One region of the Bradyrhizobium sp. 215_C5_N1_1 genome, then DNA from elsewhere that is predicted to be linked to it. Evidence: predicted binding sites of a transcription regulator. Region 1 holds the regulator's gene; each other region holds the start of a gene.
The links. The regulator PhoB, encoded in region 1, activates phosphate uptake and scavenging genes when phosphate is short. The targets are predictions, from matches to a motif close to TGTCATNNANCTGTCAT.
Positions count from the first base shown of each region.

Region 2: the regulator PhoB is predicted to act here: its motif matches at 5,659-5,675, upstream of AB7G19_RS24860 (RNA degradosome polyphosphate kinase).
Region 3: the regulator PhoB is predicted to act here: its motif matches at 3,815-3,831, upstream of AB7G19_RS25840 (acetoacetate decarboxylase).

Region 1 is NZ_CP197228.1:8,539,795-8,547,530, forward strand. Features, by position in the region: gene AB7G19_RS41225 (Hsp33 family molecular chaperone) at 1-575, opposite strand, end outside; gene argF (ornithine carbamoyltransferase) at 832-1,755, opposite strand; gene AB7G19_RS41235 (aspartate aminotransferase family protein) at 1,755-2,963, opposite strand; gene AB7G19_RS41240 (GcrA family cell cycle regulator) at 3,420-3,932, shown strand; gene phoB (phosphate regulon transcriptional regulator PhoB) at 4,167-4,874, opposite strand; gene phoU (phosphate signaling complex protein PhoU) at 4,890-5,606, opposite strand; gene pstB (phosphate ABC transporter ATP-binding protein PstB) at 5,618-6,439, opposite strand; gene pstA (phosphate ABC transporter permease PstA) at 6,436-7,281, opposite strand; gene pstC (phosphate ABC transporter permease subunit PstC) at 7,283-7,736, opposite strand, start outside.
Region 2 is NZ_CP197228.1:5,111,924-5,119,659, forward strand. Features, by position in the region: gene AB7G19_RS24825 (LysR family transcriptional regulator) at 1-527, shown strand, start outside; gene AB7G19_RS24830 (autotransporter outer membrane beta-barrel domain-containing protein) at 548-1,702, opposite strand; gene AB7G19_RS24835 (cold-shock protein) at 2,075-2,281, shown strand; gene purN (phosphoribosylglycinamide formyltransferase) at 2,376-3,029, opposite strand; gene purM (phosphoribosylformylglycinamidine cyclo-ligase) at 3,044-4,117, opposite strand; gene AB7G19_RS24850 (CDP-alcohol phosphatidyltransferase family protein) at 4,272-4,814, shown strand; gene AB7G19_RS24855 (chromosomal replication initiator DnaA) at 4,927-5,604, shown strand; gene AB7G19_RS24860 (RNA degradosome polyphosphate kinase) at 5,749-7,736, shown strand, end outside.
Region 3 is NZ_CP197228.1:5,310,978-5,318,713, reverse strand. Features, by position in the region: gene AB7G19_RS25860 (TadE/TadG family type IV pilus assembly protein) at 5-562, shown strand; gene AB7G19_RS25855 (TadE/TadG family type IV pilus assembly protein) at 562-1,215, shown strand; gene AB7G19_RS25850 (type 1 glutamine amidotransferase domain-containing protein) at 1,333-2,133, opposite strand; gene AB7G19_RS25845 (patatin-like phospholipase family protein) at 2,600-3,775, opposite strand; gene AB7G19_RS25840 (acetoacetate decarboxylase) at 4,002-4,784, shown strand; gene AB7G19_RS25835 (transporter) at 4,900-5,916, shown strand; gene AB7G19_RS25830 (carbohydrate porin) at 5,938-7,341, shown strand; gene AB7G19_RS25825 (MFS transporter) at 7,338-7,736, opposite strand, start outside.

The DNA of each region.
Region 1 (7,736 bases):
TTGCCGCCGTCGTTCGAGCGCCACTCCTCGCCGACCGCGAGACGCACGCGCGTCGGGATCTGCTCGGAGCGCAGGAAATATTCGTGGGCGGCATCTTCCAGGCTGCCGCCGTCGAGCGCGACCAGACCCTGGTAGCGGCTCATGTCGGGACCCTGGTCGATGGTCATGGCGAGATGACCGTTACCGAGAAGCGTGCCGGAATCTTTTGTCTCGCCGAGGCGCTCGGCATCGTAGCGCGCATAGGCGCGCAGGCGATCCGGCGCCATGTAGTCGACGACCAGGAACGACACCGGACCGTCGGTCTGGGCCTGGAGGATGAAGCGGCCCTCGAACTTCAGCGCCGAGCCGAGCAGCGTCGTCAGCACGATGGCCTCGCCGAGCAGCTTGCCCACGGCAGCGGGATAATCGTGCTTGGTCAGGATCTCGTCGAGCGCGGGACCGAGCCGCACGAGGCGGCCGCGCACGTCGAGTGCGTCGACCTCGTAAGGCAGCACGGCGTCATCGATGGGAACCGCTGATGGTGCGCGAACCGGGCCTTCAGGCCCGGTATTCATGTCAGGGGATTGGGAAACCATGGCGCTTTATCTGGGGTCGATGGAGGAAAATGGAAGAGGGCTCAAGGGTGGTGTGTTCCGGATGCACTTATGATCGCTCAGGATCCTGCAAATTCGATGTCGTCCCGGCGCGCGCAAAGCGCTGATACGGGACCCATAGCCACAGGATTACGCGATAGCCCGCGTAGCCCGGATGGAGCGTAGCCCAATCCGGGACCACTCCAACTGCGGACACAAACCCGGATTTCGCTGCGCTCCATCCGGGCTACAAGTGAGATTACTTCACCGCGTCAAAGCACCAGGCCAGAATGCCCTTCTGCGCATGCAGGCGGTTTTCGGCCTCGTCGAACACGACCGATTGCGGGCCGTCGATCACTTCGTCGGTGACCTCCTCGCCGCGATGGGCGGGCAGGCAATGCATGAACAGCGCATCGGGCTTGGCCAGCGACATCAGCTTCGAATTGACCTGATAGGGCTTGAGCACGTTGTGACGGTGCTCACCTTCCTTGTCGCCCATCGACACCCAGGTGTCGGTGACGACGCAGTCGGCCCCCTTCACGGCGGCCTCGGGATCGGTGCCGAGCACGATCGGCGCGCCGGTGGCCTTGATGAAGTCCCGCATTACCTTTTTCGGCGCAAGCTCCGGCGGCGTCGCGACATTGAGCTTGAACTTGAAGCGCTCGGCGGCATGCGCCCAGGACGCCAGCACGTTGTTGTCGTCGCCGGTCCAGGCCACCGTCCTGCCCTCGATCGGGCCGCGATGCTCTTCGTAGGTCATGAGGTCGGCCATCACCTGGCAAGGGTGCGAGCGCCGTGTCAGGCCGTTGATGACGGGCACCGTCGCATATTCCGCCAGCTCCAGCAGGGCCTCGTGATTGAGGATGCGGATCATGATGGCGTCGACATAGCGCGACAGCACGCGCGCCGTGTCGGCGATGGTCTCGCCGCGGCCGAGCTGCATCTCGGCGCCGGTCAGCATGATGGGCTCGCCGCCGAGCTGGCGCATGGCGACGTCGAACGAGACGCGGGTGCGCGTGGAGGGACGCTCGAAGATCATCGCCAGCGTCTTGCCTTCCAGCGGCTTCACCGGCTGGTGCGCTTTCTGCTTCGCCTTCATGGCGGAGGAGGCCGCGAGCATGCTCTTGAGCTCCGACAACGGGAGCTCGTTGATATCCAGAAAGTGCTTCGGGGACTTGCTCATCAGCTCGCCGCCCGCTTGGTCTGACTGGACGAGATCGCGGCGCAGGCGCGCTCGAGCCGCCCGACGCTGTCCTCGATTTCGGCTTCGGTGACGATCAAGGGCGGCAGGAAGCGCACGACATTGTCGCCGGCGCCGACCGTGAGCAATTTTTCGTTGCGCAATGCCGCGCCGAGATCGCCTGATGGCACCACGGCCTTGATGCCGATCAGAAGGCCTTCGCCGCGCACTTCGCTGACGATGTCAGGATAACGATCGATCACGGAGGCGAGCTTCTGCTTGAGCAGCAGCGACATCTTCTGCACGTGATCGAAGAAGCCGGGCTTGAGCATGACGTCGAGGACGGCGTTGGCAGCCGAGATCGCGAGCGGATTGCCGCCGAAGGTCGAGCCGTGCGAGCCGGGCCCCATGCCGGCAGCCGCGTCCGCGGTCGCCAGCACCGCGCCGATCGGGAAGCCGCCACCGAGCGCTTTGGCCAGCGACATCACGTCAGGCGTGACGCCGGTGCGGCGATGCGCGAACAGATCGCCGGTGCGGCCCATGCCGGTCTGCACCTCGTCGAACGCGAGCAGCAGGCCCTTCTCATCGCAGAGCTGGCGCAACGCCCTCAGGAAGGCGGGCGTTGCCGAACGCACGCCACCCTCGCCCTGGATCGGCTCGATCAGGATGCCGGCGGTCTGCGGACCGATCGCCTTCTTGACGGCGTCGATATCGCCATGCGGGACCTGGTCGAAGCCGTCCATCGGCGGGCCAAACCCTTCGAGATATTTTGCCGAACCGGTCGCGGCGAGCGTTGCCAGCGTGCGGCCGTGGAAGGCGCCTTCGAAGGTGATGATGCGGTAACGTTCCGGATGACCCTTGGAGAAGTGATGATGGCGGACGAGCTTGATCACACCTTCCAGCGCTTCGGCGCCGGAATTGCAGAAGAACACGAAGTCCGCGAAGCTTTCGTTGCACAGACGCGCGGCGAGCTTCTCGCCGTCCGGGCTCTGGAACAGGTTCGACATGTGCCAGAGTTTGGTGGCCTGCTCTTGCAACGCTTTGACCAACGCAGGGTGAGCATGGCCGAGCGCATTCACCGCCACGCCCGAGGTGAAATCGAGATAGCGATCGCCATTGGTCGCAATCAGCCAGCAGCCTTCACCGCGCTCGAAACCGAGGTCGGACCTGGCGAAAACGGGGAGCAAATGCGGCGCTGCGCTGTTAGTCATGACGATCACTTGAATGTTGCGGACGGCGTGAGCGTGCATTGCGCAACGCACCATTGACCGGCCCGGAAAACGAAACGTGCCGCCTTTTAAGGGCGGCACGCGAGACTATCTTATGCCTGGTGAAACCGGTGTCAATGCCGCCCGGAAAGCCTCGCGAAACGCAGAATCCGTAGTCTTGCGGTGGCGATTTTGCGTATTTCCGCCACGGAACATGTGGAAGCGAGTCGGCGGACTCTTGCGCGTGAGTCACGCCATATTGTAGCGTTTGGCTTGTCAGATACGACATCTCGTGCAGCAGTTCTGATCCTCTAAGTCCTCATGTACCGGCGTAAGCGTTCGGGCGCATCTGGTGCGCCCGGCGAGCCTTAAGGGATTCTGGCGGCACGGGTTTTTCGAAGCTTAGGCATTCGCCGTGCGGCCGCCAGGATGGCAGGCGCCGGCGAAGGAAAGGGTGCAATGACCGTTTTGACCTGGTCGGATGATCGCGTCGAGCAGCTGAAAAAGCTCTGGGAGGCCGGGCTTTCGGCCAGCCAGATCGCCGCTGAACTCGGCAATGTGACCCGCAATGCCGTAATCGGCAAAGTGCACCGGCTCGGCCTGTCGGGCCGCGCCAAGAGCCCTTCATCGGCAGCGCCGCGGCCGCGCAAGGCACGCCCCGCCCAGCACATGATGCGGGTGACCCGCCCGATCGCGCGCGGCAACACCGCGCTGGCGCAAGCCTTCGAAGTCGAGGTCGAGGCCGAACCGGTCACCTACGACAACGTCGTGCCGATGAGCCAGCGGCTGTCGCTGCTGGAGCTGAACGAGGCCACCTGCCACTGGCCGGTCGGCGATCCCTCGAGCCCGGATTTCTTCTTCTGCGGCGGCAAGGCGCTCTCCGGCCTGCCCTACTGCGCCCAGCACTCGCGCGTGGCGTATCAGCCCGCGGCCGATCGCCGGCGCGCGCCGGCGAAGCCGGGTCCGCGCTGAGGTATCGGATTAGCTGACTACGAAGACGGCGCCGTCACGCGATGACGGCTCAACTCACTCGGTGTCGTCCCTGCGAACGCAGGGACCCATAATCCCGGCGCGTAGTTATTGCGCGGGATGATCACTCCGAGTCTTCGCCAAACCACTCCCTGTGGTTATGGGTCCCTGCGTTCGCAGGGACGACATCGAGGATGCGGTGGCAGCCCGCTAAATCACGTCTGCCACAGCAACCCCTTACGCTTGCTCCGCCTTCGCAAAGCGATCGTCCAGTGCGTAGCCCGCGCCGCGGACGGTGCGGATCGGGTCCTGCTCGCGGCCGAGATTGAGCAGCTTGCGCAGGCGCCCGATATGGACGTCGACGGTGCGCTCGTCGATGTAGATGTCACGGCCCCAGACGCTGTCGAGCAGCTGCTCGCGCGAGAACACGCGGCCGGGATGCTCCAGGAAGAACTCCAGCAGGCGATATTCGGTCGGGCCGAGATCGATCGGCCGGCCCGAGCGCGCCACGCGACGCTTGTCGCGGTCGAGCTCGATGTCGCCATAGGCGAGCACGGTGGCGAGCCGCTCGGGGCTGGCGCGCCTGAGCAGGCCCTTCACGCGTGCCAGCAGCTCCGGGACCGAGAACGGCTTGACGATGTAGTCGTCGGCGCCGGTCGCAAGGCCCCGCACCCGCTCGCTCTCCTCGCCGCGCGCGGTGAGCATGATGATCGGGAGCTGCTTGGTCTCGGGCCGGGAGCGCAGCCGCCGGCACAGCTCGATGCCGGAGAGGCCCGGCAGCATCCAGTCGAGCACGATCAAATCGGGGATGTGCTCCTTGAGGCGGGTGTCGGCATCGTCGCCGCGCATCACCGTCTCGACGTCATAGCCGTCGCCTTCGAGGTTGTAGCGGAGAAGCTCGGTGAGAGCTTCCTCGTCCTCAACCACCATAATGCGTGCGCCCATGGTGTTCGTCGCTCCTTAAGTGTTCGGGACCGTCGTGGCGAAGGTCGTCATGTCGCCCTTCGGCCGCTTGTCGGTGATCGCCTGGCCCTCGATCATGTAGAACACGGTCTCGGCGATGTTGGTGGCGTGGTCACCGATGCGCTCGATGTTCTTGGCGCAGAACATCAGATGGATGCAGAACGAGATGTTGCGCGGATCCTCCATCATGTAGGTGAGGAGCTCGCGGAACAGCGAGGTGCAGATGGCGTCGACTTCCTCGTCGCCCTTCCACACCGCCATTGCCGCCGGCAGATCGTGCGCGGCATAGGCGTCCAGCACCGACTTGACCTGTTGCTGCACGAGGTCGGTCATGTGCTCCAGACCGCGGAACAGCTTGAGCGGATGGAAATCCGTCTCCAGCGCCGCGACGCGCTTGCCCATGTTCTTGGCGAGGTCGCCGATCCGCTCGAGATCGGTCGCGACGCGCATGGCGCCGACGATCTCGCGCAGATCCACCGCCATCGGCTGGCGGCGCGCGATGGTGAGAACGGCGCGCTCCTCGATCTTCTTCTGGAGCGCGTCGAGCTCGGCGTCGATGGTCACGACGCGCTGGCCGAGCGCGACGTCGCGGCGGATCAGCGCGTCGACGGAATCGACGATCATGCGCTCGGCGATGCCGCCCATCTCGGCGACCAGGCGCGTGAGTTCCTGGAGGTCGGTGTCGAAGGCCTTTGCGGTATGTTCAGAACCCATGTTCCGTCTCCTCAGCCGAACCGGCCGGTGATGTAATCCTGCGTGCGCCGGTCGGTCGGCGACGTGAAGATCTTGCTGGTGTCGTCGAACTCGATCAGCTCGCCGAGATACATGAAGGCGGTCTTGTCGGAGACGCGCGCCGCCTGCTGCATGTTGTGGGTGACGATCGCGATCGTGTAGTTCTCGGACAGCTCCTGGATCAGCTCCTCGACCTTGGCGGTCGAGATCGGGTCGAGCGCCGAGCAGGGCTCGTCGAACAAGATCACCTCGGGCCGCACCGCGACCGTGCGGGCGATGCAGAGGCGCTGCTGCTGGCCGCCGGAGAGCGACAGGCCGGAGGCGTTGAGCTTGTCCTTGACCTCGTTCCACAGCGCGCCGCCGCGCAGCGCCTTCTCGACGCGGTCGTCCATCTCGGACTTCGAGATCTTCTCATAGAGACGGATGCCGAAGGCGATGTTTTCGTAGATCGTCATCGGGAACGGCGTCGGCTTCTGGAACACCATGCCGACGCGGGCGCGCAGCAAATTGAGGTCCAGCTTGGGGTCGAGGACGTTGGTCTGGTCGAGCATGAGCTGACCGGTGACGCGCTGGCCCGGATAGAGGTCGTACATCCGATTGAAGATGCGCAGCAGGGTCGACTTGCCGCAGCCAGACGGGCCGATGAACGCCGTGACGCGGTTGGTGCCGAGCGCCAGATTGATGTTCTTCAGCGCGTGGTGCTCGCCGTAATAGAAATTGAGGTTGCGCACCGTCACCTTGGCCGGAGCTTCGGGCAGCACCGGCGCCTGGGGCAAACCACCGGCCGCGCTCATCGATACGGAAAGATCACTCATTTTGCGGTCCTCTCGGCGCTCAGAATGCGCGCGCCAATATTCAGGGCAAGAACGGTCAGGGTGATGAGCAGCGCGCCGCTCCAGGCGAGCTGCTTCCAGTAGGCGTAGGGGCTCTGCACGAAATTGTTGATGGTGACCGGCAGGTTCGCCATCGTCTTGTTCAGACCCAGGCTGAAGAACTGGTTCGACAGCGCGGTGAAGAGCAGCGGCGCGGTCTCGCCGGCGACGCGGGCGGTGGCCAGCATCACGCCGGTAATGAGGCCCGAGCGCGCCGCGCGATAGGCGATGCGCTTGATCACCAGCGAGCGCGGCAGGCCGAGCGCCGAGGCCGCCTCACGCAGTGCGTTCGGCACCAGCAGCAGCATGTCCTCGGTCGTGCGCAGCACCACCGGGATGACGATCACCGCAAGCGCGAGGCAGCCGGCAATCGCCGAGAAGCCGCGCATCGGCACCACCACCGCACCATAGATGAACAGGCCGATGATGATCGAGGGCGCCGAGAGCAGGATGTCGTTGATGAAGCGGATCACCGAGGTCAGGCGGTCGTTGCGGCCGTACTCGGCGAGATAGGTGCCGGCGAACAGACCGAGCGGCGCGCCGATGCCGACGCCGAGCACGGTCATGATGATCGAACCCACGATGGCGTTGCGCAGGCCGCCCTCGGTCGAGCCCGGAGGCGGCGTGTCCGCAACGAAGAGCTCCAGGTTCAGGCCGGCAATGCCGTTGTAGAGCAGCGTCATCAGGATCAGCGCGAGCCATGTGACGCCGAAGGCAGCGGCAGCCAGGCAGAGCACACGGATGACGATGTCCATGCGGCGGCGGCGTGCGTAGATCGGGTTCATGTTACTTCCCCGCCTTCTTTTCAAGACGCATCAGCATCAACCGTGCAGCCGCGAGCACGAAGAATGTCAGCACGAACAGCAGCAGGCCGAGCAGGATCAGGCCGGACTGGTGCAGGCCGTCGCTTTCGGCGAACTCCGATGCGATCGCCGCCGAGATCGTGGTGCCCGGGGCGAAGATCGACGACGAGATGCGGAACGAGTTGCCGATGATGAAGGTCACCGCCATGGTCTCGCCGAGCGCGCGGCCGAGCGCCAGCATGACACCGCCGATGACGCCGACGCGGGTATAGGGGATCACCACGCTGCGCACGACTTCCCAGGTGGTGCAGCCGACGCCGTAGGCGGCTTCCTTGAGCACCGGCGGCACCGTCTTGAACACGTCGACCGAGATCGAGGTGATGAAGGGCAGCACCATGATGGCGAGGATCAGCGCCGCGTTGAACAGGCTGAGATAG
Region 2 (7,736 bases), 3.4 Mb from region 1:
TGATCGTCGCCAAGCTCGGCCGCCTGCACATCTATCCCTTCGTCTCCAGGGAATACGAGAACCTCTACGGCGTGCCGGCGTCCCTCGCCGAGTTGAAGAACCATCGCATCATCAAGCAGAGCGCGCCGCAGGTCGACGACGGCGCCTACGCCCGCGTGCTTGGACTGAAGTCGCTCGAAGGCATCGTCGGAATCAAGACCAACTCCTCGGTCGGCGTGCTCTATGCGGTGGAGCGCGGCGCCGGCATCGGCTTCCTGCCGACCGTGTCGATCGCGCTCGGCGCACCGCTCGTTGCCGTCGATCTCGGTGTCAGCCACCACGCCGATCTCTGGCTCACCTATCACAAGGAATTCCGCAACTCCGAGCGCCACAAGATCGTGGTCGACTGGCTGAAGAAGATCTTCGATGCCAAGACCTATCCCTGCTTCCGCGACGAGTTCATCCATCCGAATGCGCTGGTGCCAATGATGACGGCCGCGCGCGAGGGCTTTGGGCTAACGGGTTATGTCGCGGCAACGCCGACGTAGACGCAGGGCGCGCTTCGCCCTCACCATCTGTACTCGAAGCCGACCGTGCCCTGATGCGACGTCAATTCGTTGCGGAACTTGCCGTCATAGTTGATGTAGAGCCGCGCGACGCTCGTGAGGCTGAGCGAGGCCGAGGCGCCGGCATCCATGCCGTAACGGCTCTCCCCGATGCCGGGAACGACGATGCTCTGGGTTCCCAGGCTGACCTGAACCGATCCCAGGTTCTGGTAGAAATTGTCGACGAACTTGCCGTAGGCCGACAGGTCCAGGATCTTCTGGTCGTAAATGAAGTAGCGCCCGATCTCCGCGCCGATCATCACGCGCGCGCGTGAGAGTGCCGTGGAGCCGACGTTCAGTGGATCGAGCCCTCCGGCCTCCTGGAACGCGGCGCTGGTGGCGCGCACATATTCGAGCGCGCCCTTGGGCACGATGCGCATCTGGTCCTTGGTCCAGTAATAGCTGATCTCGGTCAGGCCACCGTCGATCGCGGCACGATAACCCGCGGTCGCAAGACCAACGCCCGTGTCCCTGCTGGAACGGACCTTGCCGAAACCGTGCACCACCGCGAACGCCCAGGTCCACGGTCCCTTGTCGACCGAGCCGTTGAAACCGATTTGCGTCAGGTCGAGCGTCGCCGATTGGAGCGCCAGCGGCACGTCGATGTCGGTATGGCTCTGGTCGAAGGAGAAGCCGAGATTGACGCCCGGCGCGACCCGCGCGCCGAAGCCGGCGACACCGCCAAACGTCTTGCGCTTGTCGCCAAGGAAATCGCCCTGCGCGTCGGTCCGGACCGAGATGCCATAGCCTTCGAACCAGGTGCGGTAGAGCGGATCCTCCGTGCTCGCCGAGGCGCCGCCCCCACCGGGATTGGTGCGCGATGCACGGTTGACGCCGCTAGAGGCCTGGTTGCCGAGCCGCTCCAGGAAATTGGAGCCAAGATTGAGCGCACTGTTGCCGGCCGACTGGTCGTAATTGGTCGCGGTCGGCATGGGGGTCGGTGACGGCGCGGGTGTCGGGGTCGGGGTCGGCGTGGGCGTCGGGCTCTGCGCAAACGCTGATGTCGCCGACATCATCACGACGAGTCCAAACGCCATGACGAGCGCAGCCGCGATCCGGCGGACACGGCCCAGCCCGACCGTCTGCCGTGTCCCGGAGAGCTGCAGGGCGCAGCGCATAACGACCAATCCCGAAGCAAAGTGGCGGAGCGCAAAAATGCAACACGAACGGCGCGCGCTTGCGGCGATTTGTGCCGAACTGCCACGCAGGGTCAACCGGTTGGCGCGCTGGAGCGGGGCTATTGCCTCGATTGTGGTTCCCTTGCCACAGGTCGCAAATAGCAGACAGCGACACCCGCCGCGATCTTGAAAGCCGTGCACCGCTTGCTAACGCGCGAATTTCATGTTGCAATATTGGACACAATCGGAATTGGCCGCTCGGCTGTGCGTTTCGCGACATTGAGACTCGAACAGACTACCGGAAGCCCGTTTGTGGCGTGGCACGCGAAACTGCGGCTGCGTCTTTTTTGTATCTAGTGGAGGAGATGAGCGATGCCGCAAAAGGGCACCGTCAAATGGTTCAACCCGACCAAGGGCTATGGGTTCATCAAGCCGAACGGCAGCGATAAGGACGTGTTCGTCCATATCTCGGCCGTCGAGCGTGCCGGACTCTCGACCCTTAATGAGAACCAGGTGGTTGAATACGACCTCGTGGAGAACCGCGGCAAAGCATCCGCGGAGAACCTCAAGGTCTCCTGATGTCTCTCAAAGCTTAGCGCGAGAGATCATGACGATGCCCCCGGCTCTGCCGGGGGATTTTGTTTGCGAAGACGAAACACGGTGCGACGGCGCTTCAGCGCACCACCGGCGAAACCAGAAAATTCTCCGACGGCCCGCTACCCGCCGTCTTGCACACATCGCCCTCGATCCGGACCTTGCCGGTCGCTAGCAACCGCAGCGCTTCGGGATAGATGCGATGCTCCACCTCGAGAATGCGCTCCGACAGCGTAGCGCCCGTGTCGTGGTCGCTGACGGGGACTGCACCCTGCATCACGATCGGGCCAGCATCGGTCTCGGGGATCACGAAGTGCACTGTCGCGCCAGACAGTTTGACGCCGGCGCGCAAAGCCTGACCGTGCGGGTCCAAACCAGGGAATGACGGCAGCAGCGACGGATGGATGTTGAGCATCCGCCCATACCAGGCCTTGGTGAACTCGGCCGTGAACAGGCGCATGAAGCCGCCGAGACAGATCAGCTCGATGCCGTGCTGGTCGAGCGCGGCCTGCAGCAGCTTTTCAAAGCCGGCGCGGTCCTTGCCGAACGGCTTGCTTTCGATCACCAGCGTGTTGACGCCGCTCGCCTTTGCGCGTTCGAGCCCGAGAGCGTCGGCCTTGTTGGAGATGACGAGCGAGATTTCCGCTGGAAACTCCGCCGCAGCAGCGGCCCTGATCAGCGCGGACATGTTGGAGCCGCGGCCGGAGATCAGGATGGCGACGCGCCGCTTCATCACAGCGCCAGTCATCACGGTGCCAGGTCGAGGTGGCCGTTATAGACGACGCGATGCTCGCCCTCGGCCGGAATCACGGTACCGAGCTGCGCGACCGTCTCACCGGCATCGCTGAAGACCTGCACGACCTGATCGACCTTGTCGGGCTCGACGATCGCGATCATGCCGATGCCGCAGTTGAAGGTGCGCAGCATCTCGAGCTCGGCGATGCCGGCTTGGGCAGCCAGCCATTTGAACACCGGCAGCACCGGCAGGCGCGCCAGATCGATACCGACGCCGAGATCTTTCGGCAGCACGCGCGGAATGTTGTCGGTGAAACCGCCGCCGGTGATGTGGGCAAGCCCCTTCACCGCGCCGGTCTCGCGGATCGCACGCAGGCAGGATTTGACGTAGAGCCGCGTCGGCGTCAGCAGCGCGCCGCCGAGCGTCATGACCGGCGCGAACGGGGCCGGCGCCTCGAAGCTGAGGCCGGACTGCTCGACGATCTTGCGCACCAGCGAGAAGCCGTTGGAGTGCACGCCAGACGAGGCAAGGCCGATCACTGCATCGCCCGCGGCGATGTCCTTCCGCGGCAACAAGGTACCGCGCTCGGCGGCGCCGACGGCAAAGCCGCCGAGGTCGTAGTCGCCGTCCTTGTAGAGGCCGGGCATCTCGGCGGTCTCGCCCCCGATCAGGGCGCAGCCGGATTCGCGGCAGCCTTCGGCGACACCGGCGACGATCGAGGCGGTCGCCTCCGGGTCGAGCTTGCCGCAGGCGAAATAGTCGAGGAAGAACAACGGCTCGGCGCCCTGCACCACGAGGTCGTTGACGCTCATGGCGACGAGGTCGATGCCGATCCCGCCATGCAGGCCGGTCTCGATCGCGATCTTGACCTTGGTGCCGACCCCGTCGGTGGCGGCAACCAGGACGGGGTCCTTGAAACCGGCCGCCTTGAGGTCGAACAGGCCGCCGAATCCGCCTATCTCGGCGTCGGCGCCGGGCCGCGCGGTGGCGCGCACCATCGGCTTGATCAGATCGACCAGGCGGTTGCCCGCGTCGATATCGACGCCTGAATCGGCGTAAGTGAGGCCGTTTTTGCGGTCGGTCATGCCCGATTTCCAGTGGGTTTGCGGCTGGTTACGTCGAATTCCGGGGACGCGCAATGGCAAGCGTGGCGCCCCGCCCTATACTATGTAGATATCAACCGGTTCAGCCTTCAAACGGGCCGGATTCGAGATCAGGCCGGGTGCCAGGAAGCGCCGCGTGAGTATTCCGAATATCATTACCCTGGGCCGCATCATGCTGGTCCCAATCATCGTCTGGGCCATCGTGTCGAGCCAAATGGAGGTTGCGTTCGCCGTCTTCCTCATTGCCGGCGTGAGCGACGCGGTCGACGGCTTCCTCGCCAAGCGCTTCAACATGACGAGCGAGCTCGGCGCCCTGCTCGATCCGCTCGCGGACAAGGCGCTGCTGGTCTCGATCTATCTGGCACTGGGGATCTGGGGCGACATCCCGCGCTGGATCGTGATCCTGGTGGTGTCGCGCGACATCATGATCGTCGCCGCCGTGATCGTGTCCTGGCTGTTCGACAAGCCGGTCGAGATGAAGCCGTCGAAGGTGTCGAAGCTCAACACCGCCGCCCAGGTGGCCTACGCGGCGCTGGTGCTGGCCTCCCTCGCTTTCGGCTTCAAACCGGCGCCCTATGATATGATCCTGATGGGCCTCGTCACGGTCTTCACGCTCTCTTCCGTGTCGCTCTATCTCGTCGAGTGGCTGCGGCACATGAGCACGATCGAGGCCAAGTAGCACGATCGAGGCCAAATGAGCCGGGATGCGGCCCCGCAAAAGGCCAACTCCCGCTCGATGACGTCGAATCTCTTCAAACGAAGCCGGCGCGCCGGCACGGAGCACAGCAAGCGTGGCAGGCCGCGTTCATCCCCGACAATTGGCATTCTCGCTTCCGCACGCGGAAAGCCTCAGCCGGGACAATTTTCTCGAAGGCCCCGCCAACGAAGCCGGTCTTGCCCTCATCGATGCCTGGCCTGAATGGCCGAACCGGATCATGTGGCTGGCCGGCCCGGAAGGAAGCGGCAAGAGCCATCTCGCCGCGATCTGGGCCGAGGCTTCCGGCGCCCGCTCGACCACAGCCAATGGGTTGACCGCCGAAAACGTCCCGGGCGCGCTCGCCACCGGCGCGCTGGTGGTCGAGGATCTCAGGGCAAAACAGTTCGACGAGCGGGCCCTGTTTCATCTGATGAACCTCGCGCGCGAGGATGGGGCCTACCTGCTCTTCACCGGCCGCGAGGTACCGGCGTCGATCGAGATCGAGCTGCGCGACCTGCGCTCGCGGCTGCGCGCGGTGCCTGTGATCTCGCTGCTGCCGCCCGACGACCAGCTCTTCCGCGGCCTGATCGTCAAGTTCTGCGCCGACCGCCAGCTCACCGTGGATGAGAGCGTGGTCAGCTACCTCGCCACCCGCCTGGAGCGGTCCTCGGCGGCCGCGCGGGAGGCCGTGCAGCTGCTCGACAGCGAGGCCCTGCGCCTCGGTCGCCCCGTCACGCGGGCGCTGGCCGCCGAGCTGCTTCGGGACGCCTGACCCTTCCGCCTTGGCTCCAAGGCCGCTTGACGCGGCGCAGCGGCGGAACATCAATGTCATCGAAACGTCATCGGACTAACACATGCTCCCGCCGGTTTTGCGCATAAGTCGCAAATTGAGGCGAACTGGATGGATCGACTTCTGATGGACTCTGCGCAAGCTGTTGAAATTAAAGAAAAAGCCCCGGAGACCGAGGGCCTGCCGGCGATTGCCTCAAGTCCCGAGCGCTTCATCAATCGCGAGCTCTCCTGGCTGCACTTCAACCGCCGCGTCCTCGAGGAAGCGGTCAATCCCAGCCACCCCATGCTGGAGCGGGTGCGTTTCTTGTCGATTTCAGCGAATAACCTCGACGAATTCTTCATGGTCCGCGTCGCCGGCATCAAGGCCCAGATCCGCGAGGGCATCGCCGAGCGCAGCCCCGACGGCCTGACGCCGTCCGAACAGCTCGCGCTGATCAACCGCACCGTCTCGCAGCTTGCCTCTGACCAGCAGGCGATCTGGCGCGACCTGCGCGGCACGCTGGCCGACGTCGGCATCGTGCTGGTCGACGGCAAGGACGTCACCAAGGCGGAACGAACCTGGGTCGAGGACTACTTCCTCAACAACGTGTTTCCGCTGTTGACCCCGCTCGCGATCGACCCGGCTCACCCCTTCCCGTTCATTCCGAGCCTCGGCTTCACCATCGCGCTCCAGCTCACGCGCGCCGCCGACGGCAAGCAGATGAACGCGCTGATTCGTATGCCCGGCAAGATCGACCGCTTCATCCGGTTGCCGGCCGAGGGCAAGGTCGTGCGGCTGATCTCGCTCGAGCAGGCGACCGGGCTGTTCATCAACCGCCTGTTCCCCGGCTACAATCTCCACGGCCAGGGCGCCTTCCGCATCATCCGCGACTCCGAGCTCGAAATCGAGGAAGAGGCCGAAGACCTCGTCCGCCTGTTCGAGACCGCTCTGAAGCGCCGCCGCCGCGGGTCCGTGATCCGGCTCGAGATCGACGGCAAGATGCCGGAGGAGCTGCGCAGCTTCGTGCAGCATGCGCTGTCGGCCGCCGACGACGAGGTCTTCCTGGTCGACGGCGTGCTCGCCATGAACGAGCTCTCGCAGCTCACCCGCCTCGACCGGCCCGATCTCGAATTCACCCCTTACGTACCGCGCCATCCCGAGCGCGTGCGCGAGCATGGCGGCGACATCTTTGCCGCGATCCGGCAGAAGGACCTCGTCGTCCATCATCCCTACGAATCCTTCGACGTGGTGGTGCAGTTCCTGCAGCAGGCCGCCCGCGATCCCGATGTCGTCGCGATCAAGCAGACGCTCTACCGCACCTCCAACAACTCCCCGATTGTGCGCACGCTGGCGGAAGCCGCCGAAGCCGGCAAGTCCGTCACCGCGCTGATCGAATTGAAGGCGCGCTTCGACGAGGAGGCCAACATCCGCTGGGCCCGCGACCTCGAACGCGCCGGCGTGCAGGTCGTCTACGGCTTCCTCGAACTGAAGACGCACGCGAAGCTCTCGATGGTGGTGCGCCGCGAGGGCGGCGGCCTCACCACTTACGTCCACACCGGCACCGGCAACTATCACCCCGTCACCGCACGTATCTACACCGACCTCTCCTACTTCACCTCGGATCCGACCATCGGCCGCGACGCGGCGCGCGTGTTCAACTTCATCACCGGTTATGCCGCGCCGAGCGATCTGGAAAAGATGGCGGTGTCGCCGCTGACGTTGCGCAAGCGCATCATCGAGCACATCCAAGGCGAGACCGCGCATGCGCGGCATGGCCGACCCGGCGCGGTCTGGATGAAGATGAATGCGCTGGTCGACCCCGACATCATCGACGCGCTCTACGAGGCCTCGCAAGCCGGCGTCCAGGTCGAGCTCGTCGTGCGCGGAATCTGCTGCCTCAGGCCCGGCATTCCAGGCCTGTCGGAGAACATCCGCGTCAAGTCGATCATCGGGCGCTTCCTGGAACACGGCCGAATCTACTGTTTCGGCATGGGCCAGGGCCTGCCGAGCGCGAAAGCGGCTGTGTATATCTCCTCGGCCGACATGATGCCGCGCAACCTCGACCGCCGCGTCGAGGTGCTGTGTCCGCTGCAAAATCCCACGGTGCATCAGCAGGTTCTCGAACAGATCAT
Region 3 (7,736 bases), 3.2 Mb from region 1:
CGCCATGACCCGACAGGTCACGACAACGAAAAGATGCCGCAACCGCTGGGCCGCCTTCGCCGGCGATAGCCGCGGAGCCACGGCCGTCGAATTCGCGCTCGTTGCCGCGCCGTTTCTCGCCCTCATCATCGCGCTCATCCAGACGTTTCTGGTTTTCTTTGCCCAGCAGATGCTTGAAACCGTGGTGCGCCAGTCGGCGCGTCTCGTCATGACGGGGCAGGTTCAGTCGGCCCAGATGAACCAGGCGGTTTTCAAGCAGAAGGTCTGCGATCAGATCGTGATCCTGTTCAATTGCAGCGGCCTGATGGTCGACATGCAGGTCGCAACGTCCTGGTCTTCCGCGAACACGGCGACGCCCACGCTGACCTTCGACGGCTCGGGCAATGTGACCAACAGCTGGCAATACAATCCGGGCGATTCCGGCGATATCGTCGTTCTCCGCGTCATGTATGTCTGGCCGGTCGTGCTCGGGCCGCTCGGCTTCAATCTCTCGAACCTTAGCAATGGCAACCGGCTGCTCATGTCGTCCGCCGCGTTCCAGAACGAGCCAGGAGCTACCTGATGATCTCCGCCCTGTCGTCTCGCGCTCGGCAGATGTTGACCGATGTACGCGCTGTTGCAGCGACGGAGTTCGCCATCGTGACGCCGTTCATGCTGGTGCTCTATGTCGGCGGCGTCGAGCTCGGGAACGGGCTCGCCATGAACGTCAAGGTCAGCGCGACTGCGCACAGCGTTGCCGACATGATCTCGCAGAACACGGCCGTCACGTCGACCCAGATGGACGGCATTCTCGCTGCGGCGAGCTCCATCATGGCTCCCTATCCCATCAAGAACGGCAGCACCTCGCTGATGACGATCACGGTCTCCGAGGTCTCGACCGACAGCAATGGCAACGCGACGGTGCAATGGAGCAAGTCGACCAGTACGTCGGGGGCGAGGGCCGCCGGTCAGCAGATGACCTTGTCGTCCTTTACCGCGCCGGGCGGCACCAGCAATGCCAACATCTCGCTCATCCTGAGCGAGGTGTCCTACGACTACGCGCCCAACCTCGGCTTCACGATCGCCGGCACGGTGAAGCTGTCCGACAGCTATTACCTGTTCCCCCGCTGCTCGACGAACACCCCCGCCACGTCGAGTTTTCCCTATTACGACGTGAAATATCCGGCGGCGAAGACCTGCACCTGCGTGCAGCACTTGCAGCAGAAGACCTGTTAGTTTCACGGAACGCGGTCCGAAAGAAGCCGGATGCCGCTGAGGCACGCTTCCGTCCCGATTTCCTCCCGGCCCCTGTGCGCAATTGCGCACCGGGCCGGATGACATTGGAGTAAACGCTTACGCCGCCACAGTGGCGCGGTCGAGCGCTGCGATCAGCTTTGCCGCGATGGGATGGTCGGACCGCGGATTCTGGCCGGTGATCAGCTCGCGGTCCTCGACGACGTAAGGCTCGAAATCGACGGCGCTTCGGCTGACCTCGGCACCCGCAGCTCCCAGCGCGTCCGGCATGGTGAAGTAGATCTTGCCATGCAGGAACTGCTCCTCGATCGGTATCTCTTCCGAGGCGGTGAACACCGTCATCTTGTATCCCGCATATTGCCAGCCCTTGCCCAGCTCCGCGACCTTGGCCTTGTCGCCGGCGATCAGGGCGGCGCGATAGGCCTTGGCGTCGGGCAGGGTGGCCAGAGTTGCGATCGGTCCGTGGCAGAGCAGCGCCGTGATCTTCTTCCGGTCGTGGAAATATCGCAGAATCTTGCCGAGCTCGGGATCCTGCATGAGGTCGACGACCGGACCCTGCCCGCCGGGGACAAAAACGGCGGCATATTGATCCAGTCCTCCGTCCACGATCGCGCGCAACGTGCGCACGTTGGTCATCGACGGGTCCTTGTCGAAGAAATCGCGTCCCCGCCGATAGGCTTTCTCGTCGCCGCCGAAATGGGCCGCATGATCGGAGGCCGGATCGATGTACGGTTGCTTGCCGTTCGGCGTCGCCAGCACCACCTCGTAGCCGGCATCGATCACGGCCATTGCCGGCACGACGGTTTCATTGAGGTATTGGCCGGTCGGTCCGGTGCCGCCGCCCTGGATTTCGATACGGGTGGCATTGGAGCCGACAACGAGCACTTTTCCTTTGGACATGGTGTCTCCTGCGATTTGCTTGATCGTCTTGCGGTTAGAACTTCATAACAATCCGGCCGACGCGAACGGCAACCTGACGCGACGACCGTTCTGGCGTTTCAAGCAACGACTGGAGCAGATCGGGCGGAGCACGCCGCTTCGCTCCGCAAGCTCGCCCCGAAGGCTCCTGCGGAGGGAATAATCTGTCGCTGCCGAAGAAGTAAGCGGCTTCGCTGATGGCGCGCAAGCCAGCCTCCCAACGTCATTCCGCGCGCAATTTAGGGGATGCGGCGTAGTCTGACCATGTGGCGCGATCGGCCTGGAGCTGATGCATCGTGCGATTTTGCAATGATGCCATCATGCTCCTGTTTTGCCCGACGAGTCAAGTCTACTTCGGTAAAACGTAAGTCATTGATCCGCCACGCGCCGGCTACTGTGCATGGGGTTGTTTTCGCAGTTTTGTTTGGAGCAGCCCGCGCGGGGTGCTTTACGCGCTCTCCGTCTCCCGGTGCACGTCGTGCACCACGAGGCCCATGCCTTCGTCCGGCATCTTGATCCAGTCGCGGCGCTTCAGCGTGCGCTTGGTGTCCTCGTAGCCGCTCGTCCAGTGCTCGCGCATCGAGGTGCCCGAAAATTCGTGGTCCTTGGCGTCGCCCTCATAGGCCTTCTGCTGGTAGATCAGGTGCAGGATCGCGATCTCCGGCATGCGGCGCAGGCTCGACTTGAGCTGGCGATCCTCGTCGGAGAGTTGCTCGTCCGGGACTTTCGCCAGCGCCTTGTAGAGCAGAACCTTGAGGTTGTGGGTGCGGCGGTAGACGTCGGTGTTGTGGCGCGTGCGCGAGGAATACATGATGTCCTTGTGGCGGGCCATCACGTCCTGGATCGAGCGCGGCAGCACGCCCCGCGCGCTGAACAGGTCGACCTGGAACACCAGCGAGTTGAGCGCGTCCTCCTGGTCCAGCAGATGCTGGAGCGGTGTGTTGGAGACGATGCCGCCGTCCCAGAAATGATCTGTGCCGATCCGCACCATCGGCAGCGCCGGGGGCAGGGCGCCGGAGGCCATGATGTGCTCCGGCTCGATCTCGTCATGGGAATTGTCGAAATAGATGAAGTTGCCCGAGAGCACGTTGACCGCGCCGACTGCGAAACGGACCTTCTTCTCGTTGATGAGGTCGAAGTCGACGAGCTCCAGCAGGCTCTCCTTCAGCGGCATCGTGTCGTAATAGCTGGTTGCGGTGCGCGCGCCGACCGGGCTGAACCAGGGATTGACCTGGTGCGGGGTGAAGAAGCCGGGCTGGCCCATCGCCGACGTCATCCACGCACTGGTGAGATTGCGCCACTGGCGGAAGATGTCGCCGTCGGGCGTGTAATGCCAGATCTTGCGGTTGGTGATGCGCTCCCAGAAGATGCGCAGCGCCTCCAGCCGCTTCTCCGGCTTGTTGCCGGCGATGATGGCAGAATTGATTGCACCGATTGAAACGCCGCAGACCCAGTCGGGCTCGATGCCGGCTTCGTGCAGCGCCTGGTAGACGCCGGCCTGGTAGGCGCCAAGCGCGCCGCCACCTTGCAGCACCAGCGCGACGCGGTCGCAGCGTTCGGGGCGCCAGCCCCGTGCGGGAGGCTGATGCGTCTGATGAGCCGGTTGCGACGTGCGGGCGTCCATGGGTGCCTCCTAGCGTGGACCAAACGATTGCGTCCGGCAGTGACGGCGTGATGACAATTTCAGCGCCGATGCATCGTCTGCATGCAGGCCGACCGCAGCGGGAATGGCGGGAGGTCGTGCGGCTGACGGAAAAGCTTCACATCGCAGTCAATGACGGCGGCTAGCAATTTGCATCTTGCCTTTAGCCGCCGGGCCGACATCACAGACATCACACAGGAGACCAGCGATGCGCAGGGAAGACGTGCTGAGACTTCCGTCCATGCCGGCGGCGGGGCCGAGCTATCCGGCCGGGCCCTATCGCTTCGTCAACCGCGAATTCCTCGTCATCACCTACGAGACCGATCCGGAGCTGATCCGCGCCGGCCTGCCTGAGCCGCTGGAGCCGATCGACCAGCCGATCGTGCATTACGAATGGATCAAGATGCCGGACTCCTCCGGCTTCGGCAGCTACACCGAATCCGGCCTCGTCATTCCGGCGCGCCTCAACGGCGAGGAGGTCAATTTCGTCTCGCAGATGTATCTGGATGATGATCCGCCGATCGCGGCGGGCCGCGAGATCTGGGGCTTTCCCAAGAAATACGCCCATCCGAAACTCGAGATCGTCAAGGACACGCTGACGGGTACGCTGGAATATGCCGGCCAGCTCGTCGCCATGGGCACGATGGGCTACAAGCACGAGAGCATGGCCGGCAACGGCGATCGCACCCGTGCGACGCTGTCGAAGACGCAGATCAATCTGAAGATGATCCCGGGCGTCGACGGCCGTCTCGAAGTCTGTCAGCTCGTCGCGATCAACCTCATCGACATCGTGCCGAAGGGCTCCTGGATGGGGCCCGGCCGGCTGCATCTGGTGCCGCATGTCAACGCGCCGGTCGCGGATTTCCCGGTTCGCCGCTGCCTGGGCGCGCACCACTACATCGCCGATCTCACGCTGCCGTTCGGCCGCGTCGTGCACGACTACGTCAAGGAGGCCGAGGCGATGGCCGCGACGGGGCTGGCCGCGGAGTAGGGCGGCACCATCATCAAACTGTAACAAAGCCGTAATTGAGTACCCGCGAGAGGTCCGGAGGATGCCGTCAGCCATCTTCCGGAAACGGGGCATTTGTTGACGGTTGGGGTTGGCCATGGCTGAGCCGGCGAAGCTTGTCAGCGCGATATCGGATTCCGTGCCCGCCATTCCCGGCCTGGTCTGGGCGTTCCGGCTGCACGGCGACGGCAGCGCCGAGGCGCTGCCGATCGACCAGCCGATCGAGTTCAGCCATGACGGCCGGCTCTGGCTGCATTTCAATCTGACCGATGCGCGCGCGCGGCCCTGGATCGCGGCGTCACAGCTGCCGCCGCTGGCGCGCGACCTCCTGCTGTCCAACGACACTTTCCAGCAGCTTCACGTCATCGACCATTGCGTCTACGGTGTCTTCTCCGATCTCGTGCGCGACATCGACAGTGCGACGGAAGAGACTGCGTTCCTGCGTTTCGCCATGACCGAGCATCTTCTCGTCAGCGGCCGGCATCAGGCGCTGTGCTCGGCCGATGCGACGCGCCGCGTGCTCGAAGGCGGCTACCGCGTCGACAACGTCGCCCATCTCCTGGAAAAGATCGTCGACGAGGTCGCCGACACGCTGGACCGGATGGCGGACAAGCTCGGCCAGGAGATCGACGACATCGAGGAACGGATTTTGGCCGACGACGCCAAGCCGGAGATGCGCCGCAATCTCGGCCGGCTGCGCCGGACCTGCGTCAGGTTGCATCGCCAGCTCACCGGCCTGCGCGTGCTGTTCCACCGCCTCGATCAGAAGAACACCGATCATCTCGCGCCGGCCTTGCGCATTCACGCCGGCAAGCTGGCGCAGCGGCTGGACGGGCTCGATCACGATATCGTCGAGCTCCGCGAACGCAGCCGCCTGCTCGAGGAGGAGCTGCGCTTCAAGAACGAGGAGGAGAGCAACCACCACCTCCACACGCTCTCCATCGTGACCTCGCTGCTGCTGCCGCCGACCCTGATCACCGGCATCTTCGGCATGAACACCAAGGGCCTGCCGCTCACCGACGTCGAGAGCGGATTTCTCTGGGCGGCGCTCCTGATGGCCTCGTCGGTGGGGGCGGCCTATCTGTTCATGCGGCGCACGGGCATCTTCAGGTAGCGTACGCAGCCGGTATCAGCCGTGATCGGGACGTCCCACAGATTTCCGCTGCGAAATGCGGCCGCGATCGTGCTGGCCTCAACGGTGGCGAGCACCGGCGCGTTCGCCGGCGCCAAGGACGAAAGCGCGGCCGAATGGCTGGCGCCAAAATGGTTCAACGAATGGCATGACGGACTCGCCAACAAAGGCCTGAATTTCGGCGCCACCTATATCGCCGACAACATCACTAACGTCTCCGGCGGCGTGAAGCGTGGCGCCATCCATTTCGGGCGCCTCGATCTCTCGGTCGATGCCGATCTCGACAAGCTCGTCGGCTGGACCGGCGGCCGCTTCTACGCCAATGCGTTCGTGATCTACGGGCAGGGACTGAGCCGCAACTACGTAATGAATCTCGCCACCATCAGCGAGATCGAGGCATTGCCGGACCAGCGGCTCTACAACGCCTATTTCGAGCAGAGCTTCTTTGGCGATCGCCTGAACATCAGGGCCGGCCAGCAGGCCGCCGACGTCGAGTTTTTCGACAGCCAGACCGACGACCTCTTCATCAACGGCACCTTCGGCTGGCCCGCGATCAAGGCGAGCAACCTTCCGGCCGGCGGCCCGGCACCGCCGATCGCTGTGCCCGGTATCCGCATCAAGGCGGCGCTGACCGACAACATCACCGCGTTCGGTGCGGTGTTCAACGGCGATCCGTCAGGTCCGGGCGATCAGGATCCGCAGCTGCGCGACCATCATGGCCTGGCGTTCCGCGTCAACGATCCGCCGTGGGTGATCGGGCAGGTCCGCTTCAACTACGACATCGATATCGGCGGCCGGCCGCTCGCCGGCAATTTCACGCCGGGCGCCTGGAAGCATTACGGCTCGTTCGACAGCCAGCGTTTTACGGCCGAGGGGCTCTCGATCGCCGATCCCGGCGGAAGCGGTGTACCTGCAAGACTTCGCGGCAATTACGGTATCTTCGCCGTCATCGAGCAGGTGCTCTATCGCCCGCCGGAGGTGAAGGACAACACCACGTCAGCCTCGATCCCGGGCGTCACCGCGTTCGGCCGCATCGCCTACAGCCCGCCGGACCGCAATCTGATCGACCTTTATGTGGACGGCGGCATCGGCTTCGTCGGCTTCACGCCAGGCCGTCCGCTCGATCGCTTCGGCGTGGCAATGGCCTATATGCGGATTTCGAACACCGCGCGCAATCTTGACATTGATACGCAGGCTTCCACCGGCATCCAGAGTCCGGTGCGCAGCAACGAGACGCTGATCGAGATGATCTACGAAGCGCATATCAAGCCGGGCTGGCTGATCGCGCCTTACTTCCAATACGTGTTCCGCCCCTCCGGCGGCATCCCCAATCCGAACGATCCGACCGGCGTGTCGCGGATCGGTGACGCCGCAGTGTTCGGCGTCACCACCACGATCAGGTACTAGGCCATCGCCGGCTTCGGCTCGGCCTTCGGTTGCCGCGACAGCGCCAGCACGATCAGCGAGGCGAACACGCAGAGCGCGCCGGCGATGAAGAACGCGGGCAGGTAGCTCTCATAGACCGTCCGCGAGAAACCGGCGCCGAACGCCGCGGTGCCGGCGCCGAGCTGATGGCCGGCAAAGATCCAGCCGAACACCAGATTGGCGCGCTCGGGTCCGAATTTCTGCGCGGTGAGCCGCACCGTCGGCGGCACCGTGGCGATCCAGTCGAGCCCGTAGAACATTGCGAACAGCGACAGCCCGTAGAACGAGAAGTCGCTGAAAGGCAGGAAGATCAGCGAGAGCCCGCGCAGGCCGTAGTACCAGAACAGCAAATAGCGGTTGTCGTAGCGGTCCGACAG